DNA from 3 places in the Pantoea sp. XAF26B01_ASV70 genome. Region 2 is predicted to be linked to each of the others. Evidence: predicted binding sites of a transcription regulator. Region 2 holds the regulator's gene; each other region holds the start of a gene.

Region 1 (5,213 bases), 750 kb from region 2:
TTATCATGCAGAACGCCCATCAGCGGTTGAAAGATACGCTGCCGGAGCTGGATGTGATCGGTTCAAATGCCGATGATGCCGTGCCGCAGACGCTGCGCACGCTCTATCTTGCTTAAGCCGCCAGCGTAAAAAAGGGCCGGATATCCAGCCCTTTTTTTATTGCCGTCAGGCAGGGGTCTTTTTGTGTTTGTGTTCGCTGACCATGGTCAGTAACAGCAGGATAACCGCCAGCACACAGCCAGCAATCATCACCATGAAGCCGCCGTCCCAGCCGAAGTAATCGACGGTGTAACCGACAATGGCGCTGGCCGCCACCGATCCACCCAGATAGCCGAACAGGCCGGTGAAGCCCGCCGCCGTCCCCGCCGCTTTTTTCGGGGCCAGCTCCAGCGCGTGCAGACCAATCAGCATCACCGGACCGTAGATCAGGAAGCCAATCACAATCATGCAGGCCATATCGACGCCAGGATTGCCCGCCGGGTTAAGCCAGTAGATCACGGTCGCGATGGTTACCAGCGTCATAAAGAACACCCCGGTCGCACCGCGATTACCGCGGAACACTTTGTCCGACATCCAGCCGCACAGCAGCGTTCCGGGGATCCCCGCATACTCATACAGGAAGTAAGCCCACGACGATTTATCCAGCGTGAAGTGTTTTACTTCTCTGAGATAGGTCGGCGACCAGTCGAGAATGCCGTAGCGCAGCAGATAAACAAACACGTTGGCCAGCGCGATGTACCACAGCAGCTTGTTCGGCAGCACATATTTCATGAAGATCTGTTTAGCCGTCAGCTCCTCTTCGTGGCTGGCATCATAGTCGGGCGGATAGTCGTTTTTGTACTCTTCAATCGGTGGCAGACCACAGGATTGCGGCGTATCACGCATCAGCGCAAAGGCCAGAATCGCAATGGCGATGGCGCCAAACGCCGGCATATAGAGTGCCGCTTTCCAGTCGTTGAACCACGCCATACCGAGCAGGAACAGCAGAGGCGGAATACCGCCGCCGACATTATGGGCGCAGTTCCAGACCGAAACGATCCTGCCGCGCTCTTTCTGCGACCACCAGTGAACCATGGTACGTCCACAAGGTGGCCAGCCCATGCCCTGGAACCAGCCGCAGATAAACAGCAGCACGAACATCACCATAATGCTGGAGGTGGCCCAGGGAACGAATCCCATGATCAGCATCACTGTCGCAGCCAGAATCAGGCCTGCCGGTAAGAAGACGCGCGGGTTTGAGCGGTCAGAGACCGATCCCATGATGAATTTTGAAAAGCCGTAGGCGATGGATATGCCGGATAAGGCAAAACCGAGATCGCCACGTGAAAAACCCTGCTCTACCAGGTAGGGCATGGCGAGTGCGAAGTTTTTTCTGACCAGATAGTAGGCGGCGTAACCAAAGAAGATCCCGATGAAAATTTGCCAGCGCAGACGACGGTAGAGCGGATCAACGTGATCCTCCGCCACCTGCGGCTGACGTGGTGCAGGTTTAAAAATGCTCAGCATCAGTGAGGCCCTCCAGGGCACATTATGGTTTTTAATTCCCAGCAGGTTGGGGCAGGAAAAGAGCAGAAGAAAATGGACGCAGAATGTTCCATTTCGCGCAAAGAATAGTGTTAGTTGCGCAACGTTACTGTGATGAATGACACATTTGTTACACTTTTATTACATTCTGGAGCGGAAGTGATCATGCGATGGATCATTTCGCGCATTTTATCTGGCTGAAAGATCTTTATGCAGACAGTTATGTCAGGAAGCGAAAGCCCTTTTCCGATGGCTATTCTGATCGCCTGGTTTGTAATCAGATGTCAACCAGATTTCACAGCCTGATGGCAGCACATTGTTTACACTGACGGCCTGTTAATTTCGGGGTCGTCACCGTGTTTTTATTGATTATTACCACCATTCTGTGGGCCTTTTCGTTCAGTCTGATTGGCGAATACCTTGCCGGGCAGGTGGACAGCTGGTTCTCTGTACTGATGCGACTGGCGCTGGCTGCGCTGGTATTTTTACCTTTCCTGCGCTGGCGTGGTCATCGCCCTTCAACGCTGTTGCTTTACATGCTGGTCGGGATGCTGCAGCTGGGCGTGATGTATCTGCTGAGTTTCGAAGCCTATCTCTACCTTAGCGTGTCGGAATTCCTGCTGTTCACGGTGATGACGCCGCTTTATGTGACGCTGATTTACGATCTGATCAGCCGTCGTCCACTGCGCATGGGTTATATCTTCAGTGCACTGCTGGCTGTGGCAGGTGCGGCCATTATTCGCTATGACAAAGTCAGCGATCATTTCTGGTTTGGTCTGCTGTTAGTGCAACTGGCAAATATCTGCTTTGCGGCGGGAATGGTGGGCTATAAGCGTCTGCAGGAGACCCGCCCGATGCCGCAGCACACGGCCTTCTCCTGGTTCTATCTGGGTGCGGTGTTGATTGCGGTGATCGCCTGGTGTGCCTGGGGCAATCCGCAGAAGTTGCCGACCACCTCATTGCAGTGGGGCATTCTGGTCTGGCTGGGCATTGCGGCTTCCGGTCTCGGCTATTTTATGTGGAATTATGGTGCGACCCAGGTCGATGCCGGCACGCTGGGCATTATGAATAACATGCACGTTCCTGCCGGGCTGCTGGTGAATCTGGCTATCTGGCAGGAGAAACCGCACTGGCCAAGCTTTATAGCGGGCGCAATGGTGATCCTCGCCTCGCTGTGGGTGCATAAGCGCTGGGTGGTGGGGCGCGGTGACCGATCATAAACAGGGCTGTTGCATGGGAGCGGCCTCCCGGGCTGGCGCGTCCGATCGCGAAGGAATCTCACATCCCTGTGGATCGGCCGGGCCATCCCTGGCCCGGACGCTTCGCTCTTCAGACGCGCCAGCCCTGGAGACTTAACAGCATCATCGCAGTTGAACCAGGGGCTCAGAGCGAATATGAAGGAGGGGATGGAGCGCTGAAACGTAGAGCATTCGCGATGGAGCTGGCGTGTGCGATCGCGAAGGAATCTTCCAGGATGGTCCAGAAATGCTCCCGGCGCTTTTTTCCCCTGCGACGAAGGCTCTACCGATGACCCGCTTTCACTCCCCAGGGCTGGCCTGGTGTTGCTAATTAAAAAGCCATGAAGAAGCTTAAGGGAAGAGGTGGCGCAACTGAGGAGCAAAGCGTCCGAGCCAGGGATGGCGAGGCCGTGCTGCATGGATGCAGGCTTTCTTTGCGATCAGATGCGCCACTTCTGACCACGCAGGTACCCGAAGCGATCAGCCACAGACGTTAAGCAGGCTTTTCACTCTTAGGACGCTGAATCATCGCCAGCCCTTTCAGGAAGTTACGCAGAATCTGATCGCCGCATTCGCGATAGTTCTTATGATCAGGTTTGCGGAAAATCGCACCAATCTCAGCCTGTGAAACGGTAAAATTCACGCGTTTCAGTACATCAGGAATGTCGGTGGTTTTCAGATCAAAAGCGATACGCAGCTTTCTCATGAAGATGTTATTGGTCATCTTGCGCTCAATCGACGGCGCGGGCGCATCTTCACTTTTGCCGCGACGGTAGAAGATCAGGCCATTCAGGAAATAACCCATCAGCACATCGGGGCAGGGACGGAACGCAGCATCGTCATCTTTTTTCAGCCACGCCTGAATATCCGCCAGCGGCACGTCACATTGCGCCAGCGCAAAAATCTCCACCATTTTGGCATCGCTCAGGTTGAGCATATAGCGCACGCTGCGCAGAATATCATTGTTAGTCATGGTGAAATCTTCTCGTGGTCAGTCGACAGGCTGCGCATTATAGGGGATTTTGCCCGCCTTCGCGCAGGTTTGTGCCCGCCAGATTATCGCTGCAACACCGCACCGGGCAGCGCGGCGTCGCGCACAAAAGGCAGATGCTCACAGGCGTGCTGACGGGCAAAGCGGATAAACGCTTCCAGCACCGGCTGACGTTGCTCCCCTTCGCGCACGGCCGCATAAAGACGGCTCCACAGGCCATCGCCCAGCGTGCGGGTGACCACCAGACCCTGCTTCTCAAAACTCTCCACCACCCAGTGCGGCAGCGCGGCAATCCCCATACGTGCCGAGACCATCTGAATCATCAGCAGGGTGTTATCCACACTTTTCAGTGCCGGACTGACGCCTGCGGGCTGCAGGAAGTGACGCCAGATATCCAGACGCTGACGCTGCACCGGATAGATCATCAACACCTCATCGGCTAGATCTTCCGGCGAAATCTGCTCAACCTGCGCCAGCGGGTGATCCGTTGCCAGCACCAGCCGCACTTCATAATCAAACATCGGGGAGTAGAACAGACCCGAGCGCGCCAGGATATCGGAGGTCAGCACCACATCCAGCTCACCCTGTTGCAGGGCGGGTTGAGGATCAAAGGTCACGCCCGATTTGAAATCCATCACCACCTGCGGCCAGCTCTGGCGGAATTTATCCAGCGCGGGAGTCAGCCACTGGATGCAGCTATGACACTCTATCGCCACCCGCAGCGTGGTCTGATGCGGCTCATGGCAGGCCTGCAATGCCTGCTGAATCTGCGGCAGCACCTGCTCTGCCAGCTGCAGCAGAATATCGCCCTGCGGCGTAAAGCGCAGCGGCTGACTTTTACGCACGAACAGGCGGAATCCCAGCCGCTGCTCCAGATCGCTGAACTGATGAGACAACGCCGATTGCGTCTGATGAAGCTGGGCCGCCGCCGCCGCCAGCGAGCCCGTATTGCGCAGAGCCTGAAGCGTCCGCAGGTGCTTGAGTTCGATCATGAGAGTCCTTCACATCGAAAATGAACATATTGCGCTTGAGCAATATACAGTACCCGCAGAGTATAGCAGTGTAAACATCTGGACGGCTAAACATCTTTGGCTGCCCATTTCAGCCAAAGTGAAAGATTATCTGGAGAACAGCACATGACTATCCTGAACCATACCCTCGGCTTTCCCCGTATTGGCCTGCGCCGTGAACTGAAAAAAGCGCTGGAGAGTTACTGGGCTGGCGACAGCACGCAGCAGGCATTACTGGCGACGGGCCGTGAGCTGCGTGCACGACACTGGCAACAACAGAAAGAGGCGGGCGTCGATCTGCTGCCGGTCGGCGATTTCGCCTGGTATGACCATGTGCTGACCACCAGCCTGATGCTGGGTAACGTGCCCGCGCGTCATCAGAACAAAGCCGGCACCGTAGACCTCGACACCCTGTTCCGCCTGGGACGCGGTCGTGCGCCGACCGGTGAG
Region 2 (5,213 bases):
TCATCCAGCGCCAGCCGGCGGGCAAAGACCTCCTCCACCTTCAGCTCACTCAGGGTTTCGTTGTCGAGCCGCGCCAGGTTCTGTTGCCGCTGTTCACGGCTGCGGCGGAGCAACAGGACTTCGACCGGCAGCGTGGCGGTCAGGGTTTCTACCTGACGCTGCAGATCGCTGAGGTACTCCTGGGTGGTGACTTCAATGTCGAGCCAGGTCGGCTTCTCCTGCTCTGCCGTGCTGAAGGCATTTAACTGTTCTGCAATCTGCGCCAGCGATCCTTTCAGCACCTGCATCGGCTGCGCCTGTGGCACCACCAGCGGCGTGACCGATTGCAGGCCGCTGGTGGTGAGTTCCAGCAGGAAGACGCTTTTTTCTGTGCCCAGCTCGTCAAAGCTCAGCGGAATCGGTGAGCCGCTGTAGCGGATATGCTCGCTGCCCGCGACGCGCTGGGCGCGATGAATATGCCCCAGTGCGATATAGTCAGCCGCGGGAAACGCGCTGGCCGGGAAGGCATCCAGCGTCCCGATATAGATGTCGCGCACCGAATCGCTCTGGCTGACGCCGACGGTGGTGAGATGGCCGGTGGCGATAATCGGCAGTGCATGGCCCAGCGCCTGGGCGGCGGTGAATCGCTGCTGATAGTGGTGGGCGATCGCTTCCAGCAGCGAGGTCTGCTTGTCGCGTCCCGACTGACCCGCCCGGCTGCGCAGGATATCGCGCGGCCGCAGATAGGGAATCGCACACAGCAGCGCGCCCGGCTCGCCCTGGCGGGTGTTGAGCAGCAGCACATCATCCTTCTCCTGCGGGGTGGCGATCACCCGGGTATTGAGACAGGCGAGCAGCTCACGCGACTCATTCAGCGTGGCAACGGAATCGTGGTTGCCCGCCAGCACAATCAGCTGACAGCCGCTGGGCTGCAGCGCCACCACAAAGCGGTTGAACATTTCGCGGGCGTAGCTGGGCGGTGTACCGGTATCAAACAGATCGCCTGCGATGATCAACGCATCCACCTGATGCTGTTCAATCTGGATCAACAGCCAGTCGAGAAATGCCTGATGTTCGGCTGCCCGACTTTTGTTGTAGAAGAACTGCCCCAGATGCCAGTCCGCAGTATGAATGATGCGCATGATGAGTCCCTGCCGTTGTGATTCGCCCGGCGATTATACTGGCTCTGCGGCCAAAGCAAAAAATTGTCGCTGCGCTGTCATAAATGATTACCAGTGAGGTTACAGGCAGGTTATGTTTTTCATAAAAGTGTCACAAATCTGACGCATAATGGCGCCGCGAATCTCAGTGACATCCGTCATAATCAGCAGGAGTAATAATGGCTAAGCGCATTTTGGTTGTGGAGGATGAAGCCCCCATCCGTGAAATGTTGTGTTTTGTTCTGGAGCAGAACGACTATCAGCCAATCGAGGCGGAAGATTATGACAGCGCCGTTGGCAAGCTGATTGAACCCTGGCCCGATCTGATTTTGCTGGACTGGATGTTACCCGGTGGCAGCGGTATTCAGTTTATCAAACATCTGAAACGCGAGGCGATGACACGCGATATCCCGGTGATGATGCTCACCGCGCGCGGCGAAGAGGAGGATCGGGTGCGCGGCCTGGAAGTGGGTGCCGATGATTACATTACCAAACCCTTTTCACCTAAAGAGCTGATGGCGAGGATCAAAGCGGTGATGCGCCGTATTTCGCCGATGGCCGTGGAAGAGGTGATTGAGATGCAGGGGCTGAGTCTGGATCCCTCCTCACATCGCGTGATGTCCGAAACCACGCCGCTGGAGATGGGTCCGACAGAATATAAGCTGCTGCACTTCTTTATGACCCACCCGGAACGCGTTTACAGCCGCGAACAGCTGCTGAACCACGTCTGGGGCACCAATGTGTATGTGGAAGATCGTACTGTCGATGTTCACATCCGCCGTTTACGTAAAGCGCTGGAAGTGTCCGGCCACGATCGCATGGTACAAACCGTTCGCGGAACAGGGTATCGTTTCTCTGCCCGCTACTAAACGGAGCCTTTACCGTGCTGGAACGCCTCTCCTGGAAGAGATTACTGACAGAACTGCTGCTGGTCTGTCTGCCCGCAGTGCTGCTGGGCCTGCTGTTCGGCGGTCTGCCCTGGTGGCTGCTACTGAGCGTGCTGACGGTGCTGTTGTGGCATTTTCACAATCTGATGCGGCTGTCGCACTGGCTGTGGCTCGACCGCACCATGACGCCACCAGCCGGGCGTGCCAGCTGGGAACCGCTGTTTTATGGTCTTTACCAGATGCAGCTCCGCAACCGGCGGCGACGGCGTGAACTGGGCAATCTGATTAAGCGTTTCCGCAGCGGTGCCGAGTCGCTGCCGGATGCGGTGATCCTGACCACCGAAGAGGGCACCATTTTCTGGTGTAACGGCCTGGCGCAGCAGCACCTGGGTCTGCGCTGGCCGGAAGATAATGGCCAGAATATCCTCAATCTGCTCCGTTATCCGGAGTTCTCGCGCTATCTTCGCCAGCGCGATTTCGACAAGCCGCTGACGCTGGTGCTGAACAACAAACTTCATATGGAGTTCCGCGTCATGCCCTACAGCGAAGGGCAGTGGCTGCTGGTGGCGCGTGATGTCACGCAGATGCATCAGTTGGAAGGGGCGCGCCGCAACTTCTTTGCCAACGTCAGCCATGAATTGCGCACACCGCTCACGGTGCTGCAGGGCTATCTGGAGATGATGAACGACTCGGTGATGAGCGAGCCTTCGCGCAGCAAAGCGCTGCACACCATGTCGGAGCAGACGCGCCGCATGGACAGCCTGGTCAAACAGCTGCTGACGCTATCGCGCATTGAAGCCGCGCCCGCAATCGATCTGAAAGAGAAGGTCGATGTGCCGGTGATGCTGAAACTGCTGCAGCATGAGGCGGCAACGCTGAGTGGTGGCCGTCACGACATCCATTTCCATACCGATCCCCATCTGAAAGTGTTCGGCAACGATGAACAGCTGCGCAGCGCCATCTCCAATCTGGTTTACAACGCGGTAAACCACACACCGGATGGCACGCGAATTGATATCAGCTGGCTGCGCGGCAAACAGGGGGCCATTTTCCGGGTGTGCGATAACGGGCCGGGCATCGCCTCAGAACATATTCCGCGTCTTACCGAGCGTTTCTACCGGGTCGATAAAGCGCGTTCGCGTGCGACCGGCGGCAGCGGGCTGGGGCTGGCGATAGTGAAACATGCTCTGAGCCACCATAACGCCCGGCTCGATATCACCAGCGTGCCGCACAAGGAGACCTGTTTTACCTTTACGCTGCCAGCGAGGTTGATTGTCAGCAGCGTGATGCAGGAGAATGCCGTTCATTAATCGCTGCCGGATCTCCCTGATGCGCATCCTTCTTTTGTTGATCGTTACTCTGCTGCCATGCCTGGCACTGGCCCAGCCCGGCGCGCTCTCCGGCAATCTCAGCAGCGTCGGATCCGATACGCTGGGTTATCTGATGACGCTGTGGGGCGAAGATTTCAGTCGCCAGGCGCCGGGCGTCAATGTCCAGGTTCAGGCCTCCGGCTCTTCTACTGCGCCGACCGCGCTGGCGGCGGGTGCAGCACAACTCGGTCCGATGAGCCGCCCGATGCAGGCAGATGAACGCCAGGCCTTTGAGGCGCGCTACGGCTATCCGCCGCTGGCGGTTCCGGTGGCTATGGATGCGCTGGTGGTAGTGGTGAATCAGCGCAATCCGCTACAGCAGATTGAACCGCGTCAGCTCGATGCCATCTTCTCGATTACCCGTCTGTGTGGCGCACACAGCGTGCCGCTGCGCTGGGGCGATCTCGGCTTAACTGGCGCGCAGTGGAGTAAACGGCCGATTCAGCGCTATGGACGTAACTCCGCCTCCGGCACCTGGGGTTTCTTCAAGCAGCAGGCGCTGTGCAAAGGTGATTTTCGCAGCGACGTGGCGGAGTTTCCCGGCTCGGCCGCAGTGGTGCAGGCGGTGGCCGGTAATTCTCGCAGCATCGGCTACGCCAGTTTTGGCTTTCATCTCAGCGGCGTAAAAATGCTGGCGGTGATGAATGATCAGGGGCAGGCGATTACCCCGGATGCCGAGGCCATCCGCAGTGGCCGTTATCCCTGGGCGCGCCCGCTCTATCTCTATGTGAATAAAGCGCCCGGCAAACCTTTGCCGCCGCTAGTGGCCGCGTTTCTGCAGCAGGTACTTTCAGCGCAGGGACAGCGGCGGGTCAGTGAAGCGGGCTATCTGCCGCTCTCTGACAGTCAGATGACGCAGGCGCGCGCCGCGCTGCGTTAATCCCCCGAACGTGAATTTTTTTCATCATCACTGAATTTTCTTCAGTTGCAGAAGCAAGCCGCTCATGCCACTCTGTGTTCAGACATGTAGCCATCCAGATGGCTATTTATATCAGGATGCAACTATTTCCTGCCGTCATTACCGGCAGGGGAGACAGGAGTGATCATGCAAAGAGAAACCGCCCCGTTCCGTGCCGATACCGTTGGCAGCTTTCTGCGTCCCGCCGCCATTAAGCAGGCGCGCGAACAGTTTGCAGCCGGAGAGATCGATGCGGCGGCCCTGCGTCAGGTTGAAGATGAGGCGATTCGCGATGTGGTGGCGAAACAGCGGGAAAACGGTCTGAAATTGGTCACTGATGGCGAGTTTCGTCGCGGCTGGTGGCACTTCGACTTCTTCTATGGCCTGAATGGCGTAGAGCGCTATGAAGCGGAGCAGGGCATTCAGTTTAATGGCGTGCAGACCAAAGCGCATGGCGTGAAAGTGGTGAGCAAACTCGGTTTCCCGGCGGATCATCCGATGCTGGCGCATTTCCGCTTCCTGCAGAGTATTGCCGGTGATACGGTGCCGAAGATGACCATTCCCAGCCCCAGCGTGCTGCACTTCCGTGGTGGCCGCAAGGTGATCGACGCGGAAGTCTATCCCGATCTGGCGGACTACTTCGACGATCTGGCGCAGACCTACAAAGCAGCTATTCAGGCGTTTTATGACGCGGGCTGCCGCTATCTGCAACTGGATGATACCGTCTGGGCTTACCTCTGTTCTGAGGATCAGAAGCGCGATATCCGGGCGCGTGGCGACGATCCTGACCAGCTGGCACAGACTTATGCTCAGGTGTTGAATAAAGCGCTGGAAGGTAAACCTGCCGATCTGACCGTGGGTCTGCATGTCTGTCGCGGCAACTTCCGCTCAACCTGGATCTCTGAAGGCGGCTATGGGC
Region 3 (5,213 bases), 1.7 Mb from region 2:
ACCGGTTGTGAAGGGCTGGTGCAGCGCGATTACCGCCAGCTCTCTGGCGGTGAACAACAACGGGTTCAGCTGGCACGGGTGCTGGCACAGCTCTGGCATGAGGGAAGACCACGCGGCTGGCTGTTTCTGGATGAGCCGACTTCGGCGCTGGATCTCTTCTGGCAACAGCAAACCCTGCGTTTACTACGCCAGTTGACGCGCGCAGGAGATCTCACCGTCTGTACCGTGTTACATGACCTTAATCAGGCCTCATTATGGGCCGATCGCATACTGCTGCTGCACGCAGGCCGACTGGTGGCACAAGGCTCGCCGCAGACGGTGATGACGGAAGCGACGCTGACGCGCTGGTACCAGGCCGATCTGCAGGTAGTGGCGCATACCGGGAGTGGACAGCCGCATATCCAGCTGCGTATTTAGACCGTTTCGCTTTAAAAACATCGCCTTGCGCGGTTTTATTCGCTGATTTTGCGCTATACCTGGAGTTCCGGACAGATTCAAGGAGACCATAATGGCAAAATCATTAGATCAGACCGCTGAGCAACTGGGGAATATTTTACTCTCTTCCGGACTTCATCTGGCGACCGCCGAATCCTGTACCGCCGGGCTGATCAGCATGACGCTGGCCGCGGTGGAAAACAGCGGAGACTTTTATACCAGCGGCTTTGTGACCTACAGCGAAAATGCCAAAATCCGTCTGCTGGGGGTGCGCCCTGACACGCTGAAACAGCATACGGCGGTGAGCGAACAGACGGCGCGGGAGATGGTGCAGGGCGCCTGCGCCCGCTCCGGCGAGCCGGTGGGATTATCCATTACCGGCTATGCCGGACCGGATGGCGGCGAAGATGGTACACCGGCGGGCACCATCTGGTTTGGCTGGGTATTGCCCGACGGCAGAGATGAAGCGGAATGCCATCAGTTCAGCGGCGATCCGAAATCGGTGATGGAGCAGGGGACACAGTTCGCGCTGGAAGGACTCATAAAACGGCTGCAGCGAGCCGATCGTTAAAGGCGCGAAACGCGCCTTTAAACAGGATTAGCGACAGTCGACAATCAGACGACCCTGCACTTTGCCATCCAGCAATGCCTGCGCACCCTCTCTGGCTTCACTTAGCGGGATCACCCGGCTCAGCTTACTGAGCCGTTCGCTATCCATCAGCTCACCGAGTCGTTGCCACGCCTGCTGACGAAGCGGCTTCGGACACATCACGCTATCGACACCGGCCAGCGTAACGCCACGCAAAATAAAGGGTGCGACGCTGGCTGGCAGGTCGAGTCCCTGCGCCATACCACAGGCGGCAACCGCGCCGTCGCGCTGGGTGGCGGCCAGCACATTCGCCAGGGTGTGACTGCCTACGCTGTCTATCGCGGCGGCCCAGCGCTCTTTTGCCAGTGGCTTGCCGGGTTGGGAGAGTTCTTCACGGTCAATGACCGATGCCGCGCCCAGCGTTTCAATCAGATAGGCATGGTCGCTGGTGCGCCCGCTGGAAGCGATCACCTGATAACCCAGACGCGCCAGCAGGCTGACGCTATAGCTGCCGACGCCGCCACTAGCACCGGTTACCAGTACCGGCCCCTGTTCAGGTGTAATGCCCTGTTTTTCCAGCGCCATCACGCAGAGCATTGCGGTCAGTCCCGCCGTACCGATTGCCATGGTTTGCAGCGGACTCAGCGTGGCGGGCGGGCGCACCAGCCAGTCGCCACTGACGCTGGCTTTCTGTGCCAGGCCGCCCCACTGTTTTTCGCCCACGCCCCAGCCCGTCAGCAGCGCCACATCATCCTCTTTCCAGTCGGGATGGCGGCTGGCCGTCACCCGGCCAACAAAATCGATACCTGGCACCATCGGGAAGTGGCGCACAATCGGGCCTTTGTTACAGATAGCCAGGGCATCTTTGTAGTTCAGGGATGAGTAGCTGACGTCGAGCGTGACATCGTGGTCAGGCAGTTGAGATTCGGGGAGATCTTTCAGCAGGGAACGGTAACCTTGTTCGTCATTTTCAATGACCAGTGCCTTGAACATGCAGCCTCCGGCAGAGTGGGAAAGAGAAGATCAGTTTACGCCTGGCAGATGCAATGCGGTAGGGCAATGGCCCCGTCTCCCGGCAATGAAGACGACACGAGCGGAAAAACAGGCTGACAGCGGCAGTGAGTTAAGTGCATAAATCTGCATATAATTCAGATAATTAGTCGTATTGTGAATTTTTTATGATAAATAGACTATAAAAATCATGTTGTTACATGCGAAGAGGGTGACTGAATAATTACCTGGTTCGGGTTGTCCATGCCTGAAAAAGATGACATTATGACCGCCACTTTTTGACCCTGCTTCTTTGCCACAGAGGACGTCGCCATGTCCGGTTCACCGCGCATCCGCCCGGATTACCGTTCGCTTTTTCCGGCGCTCACCGGGTTATCCTCTTTTCCAATATCTCCGTTATTCACCATGCGGTGAGGCCAGCCGGGCAGCGGCTATGGATCTGCTCTCCACGGGCTGCGTAACGCCTTCTGACTGTTAAGTATTCGCCGGGGCACTGTCCCCATAATTGTGCCTCTGGCACTTCCTCCCTGACGTTAGGGATTCTGTTATGACTCCACTGAAAATTGCTGCCAGCGCCGCTGTGGCGCCCAGTCTGACCCTGAACACTGCGCGAGACGTGGTGACGCTGGATAACACCGATTTCACCGATGTGGCGGCGGTTGTCGTCTCGCTGGCGGATACCCGTAGCGGCGTGCTGGCGCTGCTGCGTCATACCGGCTTTAATCTGCCGGTATTTGTCGCTAACGCGTTTGAAGAAGAGGTGATGCACCTGCCCGGCGTCAGCGGTGAGCTGAATGGCGATCCGCAGGAGTGGATCGCGCTGGAAGCGGCTGCGCAGGCGTATGAAGCGGCGCTGCTGCCACCTTTCTTCGAAACGCTGACCCGCTATGTCGATATGCAGAACAGCACCTTTGCCTGTCCCGGACATCAGGGCGGTGCGTTCTTTAAAAAGCATCCGGCGGGCAAACAGTTTTACGACTTCTACGGCGAGAATGTTTTCCGGTCTGATATGTGCAATGCCGATGTCAAACTGGGCGATCTGCTGATCCACGAAGGCTCGGCCAAAGATGCGCAGAAGTATGCGGCAAAGGTGTTCAACGCCGATAAAACCTACTTTGTGCTCAACGGCACCTCAAGTGCCAACAAAGTGGTGACCAATGCGCTGCTGACGCGTGGCGATCTGGTGCTGTTCGACCGCAACAATCACAAGTCGAACCATCATGGCGCGCTGATTCAGGCGGGCGCGACCCCGGTTTATCTTGAAGCGACGCGCAATCCCTTCGGCTTTATTGGCGGCATTGACGCGCACTGCTTTGATGAGGCTTATCTGCGCGAGCAGATCGCGGCCGTGGCTCCGCAGCGCGCGGCTGAAGAGCGGCCTTTCCGTCTGGCGATCATCCAGCTGGGCACCTACGACGGCACGGTCTACAACGCGCGTCAGGTGGTGGATCGCATCGGCCATCTGTGTGATTACATCCTGTTTGATTCCGCGTGGCTCGGCTATGAGCAGTTCATTCCACTGATGGAAGGCTGTTCGCCGCTGACCCTGCAACTGAATGAGAACGATCCCGGCATTTTTGTCACGCAGTCAGTGCATAAGCAGCTGGCAGGTTTTTCGCAGACTTCGCAGATCCATAAAAAAGATAATCATATTCGCGGACAGCGCCGCTTCTGCCCGCATAAGCGACTGAATAACGCTTTTATGCTGCACGCATCCACCAGCCCGTTTTATCCGCTGTTTGCCGCGCTGGATATCAACGCCAGAATGCATCAGGGGGAAGCGGGGCGTCGTATGTGGGATGAGTGCGTCACGCTGGGTATTGAGGCGCGTAAAGCGATCCTGGATCGCTGTGAGATGATCCTGCCGTTTGTGCCTGAGACGGTGGATGGTCAGCGCTGGCAGGATGCGCCCACTGAGACGATCGCCCGCGATCTGCGCTACTTCAGCTTTGAACCGCAGGCGAAGTGGCACGGTTTCGCGGGTTATGCGCGCGATCAGTATCGGGTGGATCCCTGCAAACTGCTGCTGACCACGCCGGGGATTGATGCGGCCAGCGGTGAGTATAGTGATTTCGGGATTCCGGCGACCATTCTGGCGAACTATCTGCGCGAAAACGGCATTGTGCCGGAGAAGTGCGATCTCAACTCAATCCTGTTCCTGCTGACCCCGGCAGAGAGTCCGGAGAAGATGGCGAATCTGGTGGCGATGCTGGCGCAGTTCGAACAGCACGTCAAAGAGGATGCGCCGCTGGCCGAAGTGCTGCCGACCATTTACCGCAAAAATGCTGAACGCTATGCCGGGTATACCCTGCGTCGCCTCTGCCAGGAGATGCACGACCTTTACGTCAGTCACAACGTCAAGGATCTGCAGCGCCTGATGTTCCGCGCCGCGGAGTTCCCGCCTGTCAGGGTGAATCCGCAGGATGCGCATCAGGCTTATATTCGCGGCGAAGTGGAGCTGGTGCCGATAGCCGAAGCGCAAGGCCGGGTTGCCGCGGAAGGTGCACTGCCTTATCCACCGGGTGTGCTGTGCGTCGTCCCTGGAGAAGTCTGGGGCGGCGCGGTGCAGCGTTACTTCCTGGCGCTGGAAGAGGGGCTTAATCTGCTGCCTGGCTTCTCACCAGAGCTGCAGGGCGTTTACACCGAAGAGGATGACCAGGGACGGAAGTATCTGGTGGCGAATATGATAGTGGGGCGCTGATCTGAGCGTGGGCAGAGGCGGGTAGCGGCCCGCCTGCCTTTTTGTTCGCTGCGCGAACGGGGCTGAGAAGGTTTCGCCTGGCAGGCCCTGGGTTCGCTGCGCGAACGGGCTGTGAGAGATTTTCGTTCGCCTGGTAAGCCGGGCAGTTTCAGATTCGCCTCTGCAGGCGACCGACAAGGGGGCGCCAGTCGCCGCGCCCCCTTGACCCCGGGCTCCGGCCTGCTTCACCGCCGCTTCGCGGTCCCTTCGCTACTTCAGGATTTCTCACGGACCGGCGGGACGCGCCATCCATGGCGCGAACCCGCCTCTTCGCGACATCCCTGTCGCTCGTCCTGAAATCCCTCATCCGCTCAGCGGTTCTGACGGCCTCCCTACCCCCCTCGCTGTTATCTCTGCTTTTTTATGGCAGGTTCGCTGTCGCTGTAAGTTTCCGGGATGGTCTTCGCTATCAGACCATCAGACAGCATGGCAACAGCG

Evidence for each region. The regulator PhoB, encoded in region 2, activates phosphate uptake and scavenging genes when phosphate is short. The targets are predictions, from matches to a motif close to CTGTCATAAAACTGNCNNAT.
Region 1: a site for PhoB is predicted at 1,652-1,671, ahead of glpT (glycerol-3-phosphate transporter). Genes of this name have one in related genera too.
Region 3: a site for PhoB is predicted at 2,190-2,209, ahead of acuI (acrylyl-CoA reductase (NADPH)). Genes of this name have one in related genera too.

The regions. Positions count from the first base shown of each region.
Region 1 is NZ_CM137251.1:3,999,653-4,004,865, reverse strand. It holds gene yigL (sugar/pyridoxal phosphate phosphatase YigL) at 1-116, shown strand, start outside; gene glpT (glycerol-3-phosphate transporter) at 166-1,506, opposite strand; gene ACX8ZY_RS18890 (carboxylate/amino acid/amine transporter) at 1,881-2,744, shown strand; gene ACX8ZY_RS18885 (YehS family protein) at 3,256-3,735, opposite strand; gene metR (HTH-type transcriptional regulator MetR) at 3,819-4,745, opposite strand; gene metE (5-methyltetrahydropteroyltriglutamate--homocysteine S-methyltransferase) at 4,890-5,213, shown strand, end outside.
Region 2 is NZ_CM137251.1:3,249,406-3,254,618, reverse strand. It holds gene sbcD (exonuclease subunit SbcD) at 1-1,121, opposite strand, end outside; gene phoB (phosphate response regulator transcription factor PhoB) at 1,319-2,008, shown strand; gene phoR (phosphate regulon sensor histidine kinase PhoR) at 2,023-3,336, shown strand; gene ACX8ZY_RS15400 (PstS family phosphate ABC transporter substrate-binding protein) at 3,356-4,276, shown strand; gene ACX8ZY_RS15395 (cobalamin-independent methionine synthase II family protein) at 4,442-5,213, shown strand, end outside.
Region 3 is NZ_CM137251.1:820,408-825,620, forward strand. It holds gene ACX8ZY_RS03945 (heme ABC transporter ATP-binding protein) at 1-417, shown strand, start outside; gene ACX8ZY_RS03950 (CinA family protein) at 509-1,006, shown strand; gene acuI (acrylyl-CoA reductase (NADPH)) at 1,034-2,017, opposite strand; gene ACX8ZY_RS03960 (ornithine decarboxylase) at 2,583-4,736, shown strand.